2 regions of the Streptomyces sp. SID8374 genome follow, and region 2 is predicted to be linked to the other one. Evidence: riboswitches for the same ligand, from Rfam matches in the RefSeq annotation. Region 2 holds a riboswitch; the other holds the start of a gene.
What was found. A riboswitch is a leader RNA that binds a small molecule or an ion and turns the genes downstream of it on or off. The one in region 2 is predicted to bind glycine.
Positions count from the first base shown of each region.

Region 1: another riboswitch for glycine. It lies ahead of gcvT (glycine cleavage system aminomethyltransferase GcvT); the one in region 2 lies ahead of gcvP (aminomethyl-transferring glycine dehydrogenase).

Region 1 covers NZ_WWGH01000002.1:354,809-359,216, forward strand. Annotated here, with positions in the region: gene glyA (serine hydroxymethyltransferase) at 1-871, opposite strand, end outside; gene gcvH (glycine cleavage system protein GcvH) at 891-1,268, opposite strand; gene gcvT (glycine cleavage system aminomethyltransferase GcvT) at 1,402-2,517, opposite strand; glycine riboswitch at 2,681-2,778, opposite strand; gene GTY67_RS25205 (AAA family ATPase) at 2,942-3,640, shown strand; gene GTY67_RS25210 (enhanced serine sensitivity protein SseB) at 3,685-4,408, shown strand, end outside.
Region 2 covers NZ_WWGH01000001.1:734,314-738,721, reverse strand. Annotated here, with positions in the region: gene GTY67_RS03320 (MerR family transcriptional regulator) at 1-458, shown strand, start outside; gene GTY67_RS03315 (DNA polymerase IV) at 558-2,009, shown strand; gene GTY67_RS03310 (PRC-barrel domain-containing protein) at 1,934-2,302, opposite strand; glycine riboswitch at 2,459-2,556, shown strand; gene gcvP (aminomethyl-transferring glycine dehydrogenase) at 2,749-4,408, shown strand, end outside.

The DNA.
Region 1 (4,408 bases), on a different contig from region 2:
CGTCCAGGGTGCGCTGCTGGCGCTCCTTGAACTCCTCGCCCGCCGCGATCTTGAACGAGACCGCCTTGGCCGCGATCACGTGCTCCAGCGGGCCGCCCTGCTGGCCCGGGAAGACCGCCGAGTTGATCTTCTTGGCCAGCTCCTGGGTGGAGAGGATCACGCCACCGCGCGGACCGCCGAGGGTCTTGTGCGTGGTGGTGGTGACGACGTGGGCGTGCGGCACCGGGTTGGGGTGCAGCCCGGCCGCGACCAGGCCCGCGAAGTGCGCCATGTCGACCATCAGGTACGCGCCGACCTCGTCCGCGATGCGGCGGAAGGCGGCGAAGTCCAGCTGGCGCGGGTAGGCGGACCAGCCGGCCACGATCAGCTTCGGCTGGGACTCCTTGGCGAGGCGCTCGACCTCCTCCATGTCCACCAGGCCGCTCTCGTCGACGTGGTAGGGGACCACGTTGTAGAGCTTGCCGGAGAAGTTGATCTTCATGCCGTGGGTCAGGTGACCGCCGTGGGCCAGGTTCAGGCCCATGATCGTGTCGCCCGGCTTCAGCAGCGCGAACATCGCGGCGGCGTTCGCCTGCGCACCGGAGTGCGGCTGGACGTTCGCGGCCTCGGCGCCGAACAGGGCCTTGATCCGGTCGATCGCGATCTGCTCGACCACGTCGACGTGCTCACAGCCGCCGTAGTAGCGGCGGCCGGGGTAGCCCTCGGCGTACTTGTTGGTGAGGACGGAGCCCTGCGCCTCCATGACCGCGACCGGAGCGAAGTTCTCCGAGGCGATCATTTCGAGGGTGGACTGCTGACGGTGGAGCTCGGCGTCGACGGCGGCGGCGACGTCCGGGTCCAGCTCGTGGAGGGAGGAGTTCAGAAGCGACATCAGGGGGTCCCTTAAGGTCTCAGTTGCCGGAGAACGCGGTGTACTCGTCGGCGGAGAGCAGGTCGGCCGGCTCCTCCGTGACGCGCACCTTGAACAGCCAGCCGCCCTCGAAGGGAGCGGAGTTCACCAGCGAGGGGTCGTCCACGACGTCCTGGTTGGCCGCCGTCACCTCACCGGTCACCGGCGAGTACAGATCGCTGACGGACTTGGTCGACTCCAGCTCACCGCAGGTCTCGCCCGCGGTCACCGTGTCACCGACCTCCGGAAGCTGGGCGTAGACGACGTCACCGAGCGCGTTGGCCGCGTACTCCGTGATGCCGATCGTGGCCACGCCGTCCTCGACGGCCGACAGCCACTCGTGCTCCTTGCTGTACCGCAGCTGCTGGGGGTTGCTCATGACCTGAATTCTCCTGTACGCGGGGGAGTGCTGATGAACGGTGGTCTTACGGTGTGAGACGGAGGTACGTCACTTCCGTGGCGCCTGCGTGCCGATGCCGGAGGGTCCGGAATGCGCCGGTCCCTCCGGGATATCACTTCTGGCGCTTGTAGAACGGCAGCGCGACGACCTCGTACGGCTCGTGCGTGCCCCGGATGTCCACGCCCACGCCCTCGGTGCCCGGGGCGGCGAAGGCCGCGTCCACGTACGCCATGGCGATCGGCTTGCCCAGGGTGGGGGAGGGTGCGCCCGAGGTGACCTCGCCGATCACCTTGCCGTCGGCGACCACGGAGAAGCCCGCGCGCGGGACCCGGCGGCCCTCGGCGATCAGGCCGACCAGCTTGCGCGGCGGGGCGGTCTCGGCGCGCTCGGCGGCTGCCTTCAGCGCCTCGCGGCCCACGAAGTCGCCCTCCTTCTCGAACTTCACGACCCGGCCGAGGCCCGCGTCGAACGGGGTGAGCGCCGTCGTCAGCTCGTGCCCGTACAGCGGCATGCCCGCCTCCAGGCGCAGCGTGTCCCGGCAGGAGAGGCCGCAGGGGATCAGCCCGTGGGCCTCACCGGCCTCCGTCAGCGCCCGCCACAGGGCCTCGGCGTGCTCGGGTGCGACGAAGAGTTCGAAGCCGTCCTCGCCGGTGTAGCCGGTACGGGCGATGAGCGCGGGGACCCCGGCGACCGTGCCCGGCAGGCCCGCGTAGTACTTCAGCCCGTCCAGGTCGGCGTCGGTGACGGCCTTCATGATGGCGGGGGACTCGGGGCCCTGGACCGCGAGCAGCGCGTACGCGTCCCGGTCGTCGCGCACCTCGGCGTCGAAGCCCGCCACGCGCTCGGTCAGCGCGTCCAGCACGATCTGGGCGTTGCCCGCGTTGGCGACGACCATATATTCGGTCTCGCCCAGCCGGTAGACGATCAGGTCGTCCACGATCCCGCCGTCCTCCTGGACGATCATCGTGTAGCGGGCCCGGCCGTTGCCGACGGTGGCGATGTTGCCCACCAGCGCGTAGCTCAGGAAGGCCGCGGCCTCGGGGCCGGTGACGGTGATCTCGCCCATGTGCGACAGGTCGAAGAGACCGGCCCGGGTGCGTACGGCGTTGTGCTCGTCGCGCTCACTCGCGTACCGCAGGGGCATGTCCCAGCCCGCGAAGTCGGTCATGGTGGCGCCGAGCGAGCGGTGCAACGCGTCGAGGGCGGTGAGACGGGGGGCAGTGCTCATGGGCATGGCTCCAGGGCATGACGACGTCAGGACGGAAATCCTCCCCATCTGTCATCGGAACCTGAGAGGTTCGCCGATAGCCCCCTGAGGGGGATGCCCCTGTTCACAGGGCTCGGCTTGCACCTTGGGTGGAGCCGCGGGACGGCTCGCTTTTCAGATCTGCCTCATCCACGCGGTACGGGGCCTGAGAGATTCAAGGGAGGGTCTTGCTCCTTCGGCGCCCGGCTCACACTGTGGCCGGAACTCTCCCGCGCGGATTCGAACGGCCGGTATGCAGTTGGCGGGGTCATCATCGCACGCCTTGCGGCAGAGTGGGGCGGCCGGTCGGCAACGCTTGTGCGAACAGCGAGTGCGGTTGTGGAGCCTTGCCATTTCTTTACACTTCAGAAGCAGGCGTGGGCGGCCGACAGCAGGGGGATGGGCGATGGCGTTGCAGCGGTCGGTACCGGCCGCGGGGATCGCGCACGGCGCGATGCCCGCACAGCCCGGCGCACCTGTACAGGAGCTGATCGCCGAGCCTGCGCCGGTGGTACGCGACCTGCGCGGGCGCATGGGCCACGCCCCGTACGGCCTCGACTTCGCCCCCGGCGACATCGTGGTCGTCTCCGGGCTCCCCGGCGGGGGCAAGTCCACCCTGATCCGGCGGGCCGTGAGCGGCCGCGCCATCGACTCGCAGAACACCCGCGACCGCTGGGCCGCCGCCCTGCCCCGGTTACTTCCCTACGCCCTCTACCGCCCCCTGGTCCGCGCCGCCCACTACCTCGGGCTCTGGGCCGTCCTGCGCTCCGGCGACTCCGTGGTCGTCCACGACTGCGGTACGCAGACCTGGGTACGCCGCTGGCTCGCCCTGCACGCCGCCCGCCGGGGCCGCACCCTGCACCTGCTCCTCCTCGACGTGGACCCCGCGACCGCCCGCCGGGGGCAGCGCGAGCGCGGCCGGGGCGTCTCCGGGTACGCCTTCGCCCGCCACCGGCACGCGGTGGCCCGGCTGATCCGCGACACCGAACGCGGCGCGCTGCCCGTCGGCTGTGCCTCGGCGGTGCTGCTGGACCGGGAGGCCGCGAGCGCGCTCAGCCGGATCTCCTTCACCGACGGGGAGGCCCCGGCCGCGTGCGCCGGTTAGGGTTCTGGCCGAGCGACGAGACGGCTGAGAGAGGCACAGAGGCAGTGGACATTCCGGCACCGGTCCAGGCACAACCCCAGCACGGGTGGCCCGCCAACGAGCTCGAAGAGGTGCTGACCGCCTCCCTCGGCGTCGCCGACGCGGGCGGCCGCCTGGTCGAGGTGCTCGGCCGCAGCTCGGTCTGGGTGCCGCTGCCCAACGGCGGCTCGCCCGCCAGCGCCGACCTCGACCTGCCGATGATGGACATCGACGGCGCCGCGTACGTCCCCGTCTTCAGCTCCGAGGGCCAGTTCCTCAGCTGCGTCGGCAGCCACATGTCCTTCGCCGTGGCGCCCGCCCGCGACTTCGCCCGGGGGCTGCCCCCGCAGGTCGGCATCGCGGTGAACCCGGGCGGCGCGGTCGGCATACCGCTGCCGCCGCCCGCCGTCGCCGAGCTCTGCCGGGCCGGGCGCACCGCCCTGGACGGGCCCGCCAGCGGCGGCCGGGTGAAGCTGTACGAGCCGGACTGGCAGCACGACCCGGTCGACTTCCTCACCGCCGTCTCCGCCGAGTTCGAGGCCACCGGCGTTGTCTCCACCGCCCGCCGCGCCCTCGCCAGCATCGAGGGCGGCGACCCCGTCCTCTTCGTCGGCGTCGAGTTCGCCACCTGGGACGGCGCGGGCCAGAGCGCGCCCATGGACGCCCTGGGCCGGGCGCTCGGCCGGGTCGAGGTGCCCTGGCCGGTGAACCTGGTCCTGCTGGACGTGGCCCAGGACCTGGTCGGCGACT
Region 2 (4,408 bases):
CGGCGGCGGGGATCACCTACCGCCAGTTGGACTACTGGGCGCGTACGGGGCTGGTGGAGCCGAGCGTGCGGCCGGCCTACGGGTCGGGGACCCAGCGTCTCTACAGTTTCCGGGACGTGGTCCTCCTCAAGATCGTCAAGCGGTTCCTGGACACCGGGGTCGCTCTCCAGAACATCCGCACCACGGTCCAGCACCTGCGGGCCCGGGGGTTCCAGGATCTTGAGCGCATGACGCTGATGAGCGACGGGGCCACGGTCTACGAGTGCTCCTCGCCCGACGAGGTCGTCAGCCTCCTCCAGGGTGGTCAGGGCGTCTTCGGGATCGCCGTCGGCGTCGTCTGGCGGGATGTGGACGCGGCGCTCTCCCAGCTGCACGGCGAGCGGGTCGACACCGGTGAGACCCTCATCGGCAACAACCCGGCCGACGAGCTGGCCCGGCGCCGCAACCGCGCCGGCTGAGCGGCTGAGGGCAACAGGACGGTACGGAACGGGGCGGCCCGGCACTCCACGGAGTGCCGGGCCGCCCCGTTGTCAGTGGCGTAAGGCAGCATCGGAGGTGTGAGACCCGCGCCGACCATCCTCCACCTGGACATGGACGCCTTCTACGCCTCGGCGGAGCAGGCAGCCAAGCCCAGCCTGCGCGGGAAAGCGGTCGTCGTGGGCGGCCTCGGTCCTCGCGGGGTCGTCGCCACCGCCTCGTACGAGGCACGGCTTCTGGGCGTGCACTCCGCGATGCCGACGGCCCAGGCCAGACGGCTCGCGCCGAACGCCGCCTATCTGGTGCCCCGCTTCTCGCTGTACCGGGCGGTGAGCGAGCAGGTGATGGAGCTGCTCGGGCGGCTCTCGCCGCTGGTGGAGCCGCTGAGCCTGGACGAGGCCTTCGTCGACCTGGAGGCGGGCGGGGTCGCGGACGACTCGGTGTCGGCCCGCAGGACGGGGGAGCGGCTGCGTACGGCCATCCGGGAGGTGACCGGGCTCAGCGGGTCGGTCGGACTCGCCGGTTCCAAGATGCTCGCCAAGATCGCCTCCGAGCAGGCCAAGCCGGACGGCCTGGCGCTCATAGAGCCGGGCACCGAGCGCGAGCTGCTGGCCCCCATGTCCGTACGGACCCTGCCGGGCGTCGGACCCGCCACCGGGGACCATCTGAGACGCGCCGGAATGACCACCGTCCACGACCTGGCGGAGGCGGGCGAGGCGGAGCTCGTACGGCTCGTCGGCAAGGCCCACGGCCACGGTCTCTACCGGATGGCGCTGGGGCTGGACGACCGGCCGGTGGTCGCCGAGCGGGATGCCAAGTCCGTATCGGTGGAGGACACTTTCGATGTGGACCTGCACGACCGGGTGCGGGTGCGCGCGGAGGTGGAGCGGCTGGCCGTGCGGTGCGTGGAGCGGCTGCGGTCCGCCGACCGGTCGGGGCGCACCGTGGTGCTGAAGGTCCGCCGGTACGACTTCTCCACCCTGACCCGCTCCGAGACCCTCAGAGGCCCCACGGACGACCCCACGGTGGTCCGTGAGGCGGCCGCGAGGCTTCTGGAGGCCGTCGACACCACCGGGGGCGTACGGCTGCTGGGCGTGGGCGTCACGGGGCTCGCGGACTACACCCAGGAGGACCTGTTCGCGCAGGCTGCGGACGCCCGGGAGCTGGCGGCGCGGGCGGAGGAGGCCGAGAAGCCGGTGGTGGACGACGCCGGACCGGTGGAGGTGGAGCCCGAGCGGGAGAGCGCGGAACAGCTCGCCGCCCGGCGCTGGCCCGCCGGACACGACGTACGCCATGCGGTGCACGGGCACGGCTGGGTGCAGGGGAGCGGGGTGGGCCGGGTGACGGTGCGGTTCGAGGAGCCCGGAGGGCCGGTCGGCCGGGTTGTCACCTTCCGTATCGACGACCCGGAGCTGAGCCCGGCCGATCCGATGCCGCTGGTCCGCGACCCGGTCGACTACTCCTCCTGGCCGGCCAGCCTGCCGAAGTCGCGGTCGGGGCCGGTCTCCGCCGGCGGGGAGTCCAGACCGTAGTGGCGGTAGAGCTGGAGCTCCTGCTCGGGGGAGAGGTGGCGGCCGACACCGAAGTCGGGGGCGCCCTTGATCAGCGCGCGGTCGAACGGGACCCGCAGCTCGTCCTCGACGAATTCGCTGGGCTCCAGCGGCACGAAGGCATCCCTGCTGAAGAGGCCGGTGCGGACGGCCGCCCACTCGGGCACGCCCGTCGCGTCGTCGAGATAGACCTCGTCCACCGTTCCGATCTTGGCGCCCTTGCGATCGAAGGCCTTGCGGCCGATCAGGCGGCGCGGGTCGATGTCGGTCTGCACGGTGCCTCCCACTGGTCGCCACTGGCTCAAGGGGGCCCCTCGTCACCGCAAGGTGATCCCCTGTCGCTCCACCAGCACCAGACAAGTGCAGATCCGTGGCGTCGGCCACTCGAGGGCTCCACCGGGATGGCCGCTGGTAGGCTGGCAGGTGGCTGCTGACCCCGTGCGGGAGAGTCCTCCGGTGCAGAATCCGGAGGCGCCGAAGGAGCAAATCCTCCCCGGAATCTCTCAGGCCCCCGTACCGCACGGACGAGGTCACTCTGGAAAGCAGGGCGGGTTCGTGCGGCGCATGCCGGGGCGGACTCGACCCTCACCGACGGTGAAAGTCGGCACGCCCCCGGGCGGGCCGGTGAAGCTCTCAGGTTGAGATGACAGAGGGGGAGGCCGTTCGGGCACCCGCGCCGTGGTGCCCCTCGCAGGTCGTGACAGACCAGGAGGCCTCCACCATGACCCCCCGTCGCACTCCGCTCTCCCAGCTGGAGCAGGGCATTCCGTTCGAGCAGCGCCACATAGGGCCCGACGCCGAGGCCCAGGCGAAGATGCTCGCCCAGGTCGGCTACGGCTCCCTCGACGAGCTGACCGCCGCCGCGGTGCCCGACGTGATCAAGAGTGCGGAGGCCCTGAACCTTCCCTCGGCCCGCACCGAGGCAGAGGTGCTCGCCGAACTGCGGTCGCTGGCCGACCGCAACAAGGTCCTCGCCCCGATGATCGGCCTCGGCTACTACGGCACCTTCACGCCGCCCGTCATCCTGCGCAACGTCATGGAGAACCCCGCGTGGTACACGGCCTACACGCCGTACCAGCCGGAGATCTCCCAGGGCCGCCTGGAGGCCCTGCTCAACTTCCAGACGATGGTCGCCGAGCTGACCGGCCTGCCCACCTCCGGCGCCTCCCTCCTCGACGAGGGCACCGCGGCCGCCGAGGCCATGGCGCTCGCCCGGCGGGTCGGCAAGGTCAAGAACGGCGTCTTCCTGATCGACGCCGACACCCTGCCCCAGACCATCGCCGTGATCCGGACCCGCGCCGAGCCGACCGGGGTGGAGGTCGTCGTCGCGGACCTCAGCGACGGCATCCCCGCCGAGATCGCCGAGCGCGGCGTCTTCGGCGTCCTGCTCCAGTACCCGGGCGCCTCCGGGGCCGTCCGCGCCATCCAGCCCGTCATCGAGGAGGCCCACGAGCTCGGCGCGATCGTCACCGTCGCCGCCGACCTGCTGGCCCTCACGCTGCTCACCTCGCCCGGGGCCCTCGGCGCCGACATCGCGGTGGGCACCACCCAGCGCTTCGGCGTACCCATGGGCTTCGGCGGCCCGCACGCCGGCTTCATGGCCGTCCGCGAGAAGTTCGCCCGCTCCCTGCCCGGCCGCCTCGTCGGCGTCTCCGTCGACGCCGACGGCAACAAGGCCTACCGCCTCGCCCTCCAGACCCGCGAGCAGCACATCCGCCGCGAGAAGGCCACCAGCAACATCTGTACGGCACAGGTGCTGCTCGCCGTCATGGCCGGGATGTACGCCGTCTACCACGGCCCCGACGGGCTGCGTACGATCGCCCGCCGCACCCACCGCTACGCCACGATCCTCGCCGAGGGCCTGCGCGCCGCCGGCGCCGACGTCGTGCACGGCGACTTCTTCGACACCCTGACCGTCAAGGTGCCCGGCAAGGCCGCCGACATCGTCGCGGACGCCCGGGAGCGCGGGGTCAACCTCCGCCGCGTCGACGCCGACCATGTCTCCATCGCCTGCGACGAGACCACCACCCGCGCTCAGCTCTCCGCCGTCTGGGCCGCCTTCGGCGCCGACGCCGACATCGAGGCGCTGGACGGTACGGCCGCCGACGCGCTGCCCGAGGCGCTGCTGCGCTCCGACGACATCCTGACCCACCCGGTCTTCCACCAGCACCGCTCCGAGACCGCGATGCTGCGCTACCTGCGCAAGCTCGCCGACCGCGACTACGCGCTGGACCGCGGCATGATCCCGCTCGGCTCCTGCACCATGAAGCTGAACGCGACCGCCGAGATGGAGTCCATCACCTGGCCCGAGTTCGGCGCGCTGCACCCCTTCGCCCCGGCGGAGCAGGCGCAGGGCTTCCTCACGCTCATCCGCGAGCTGG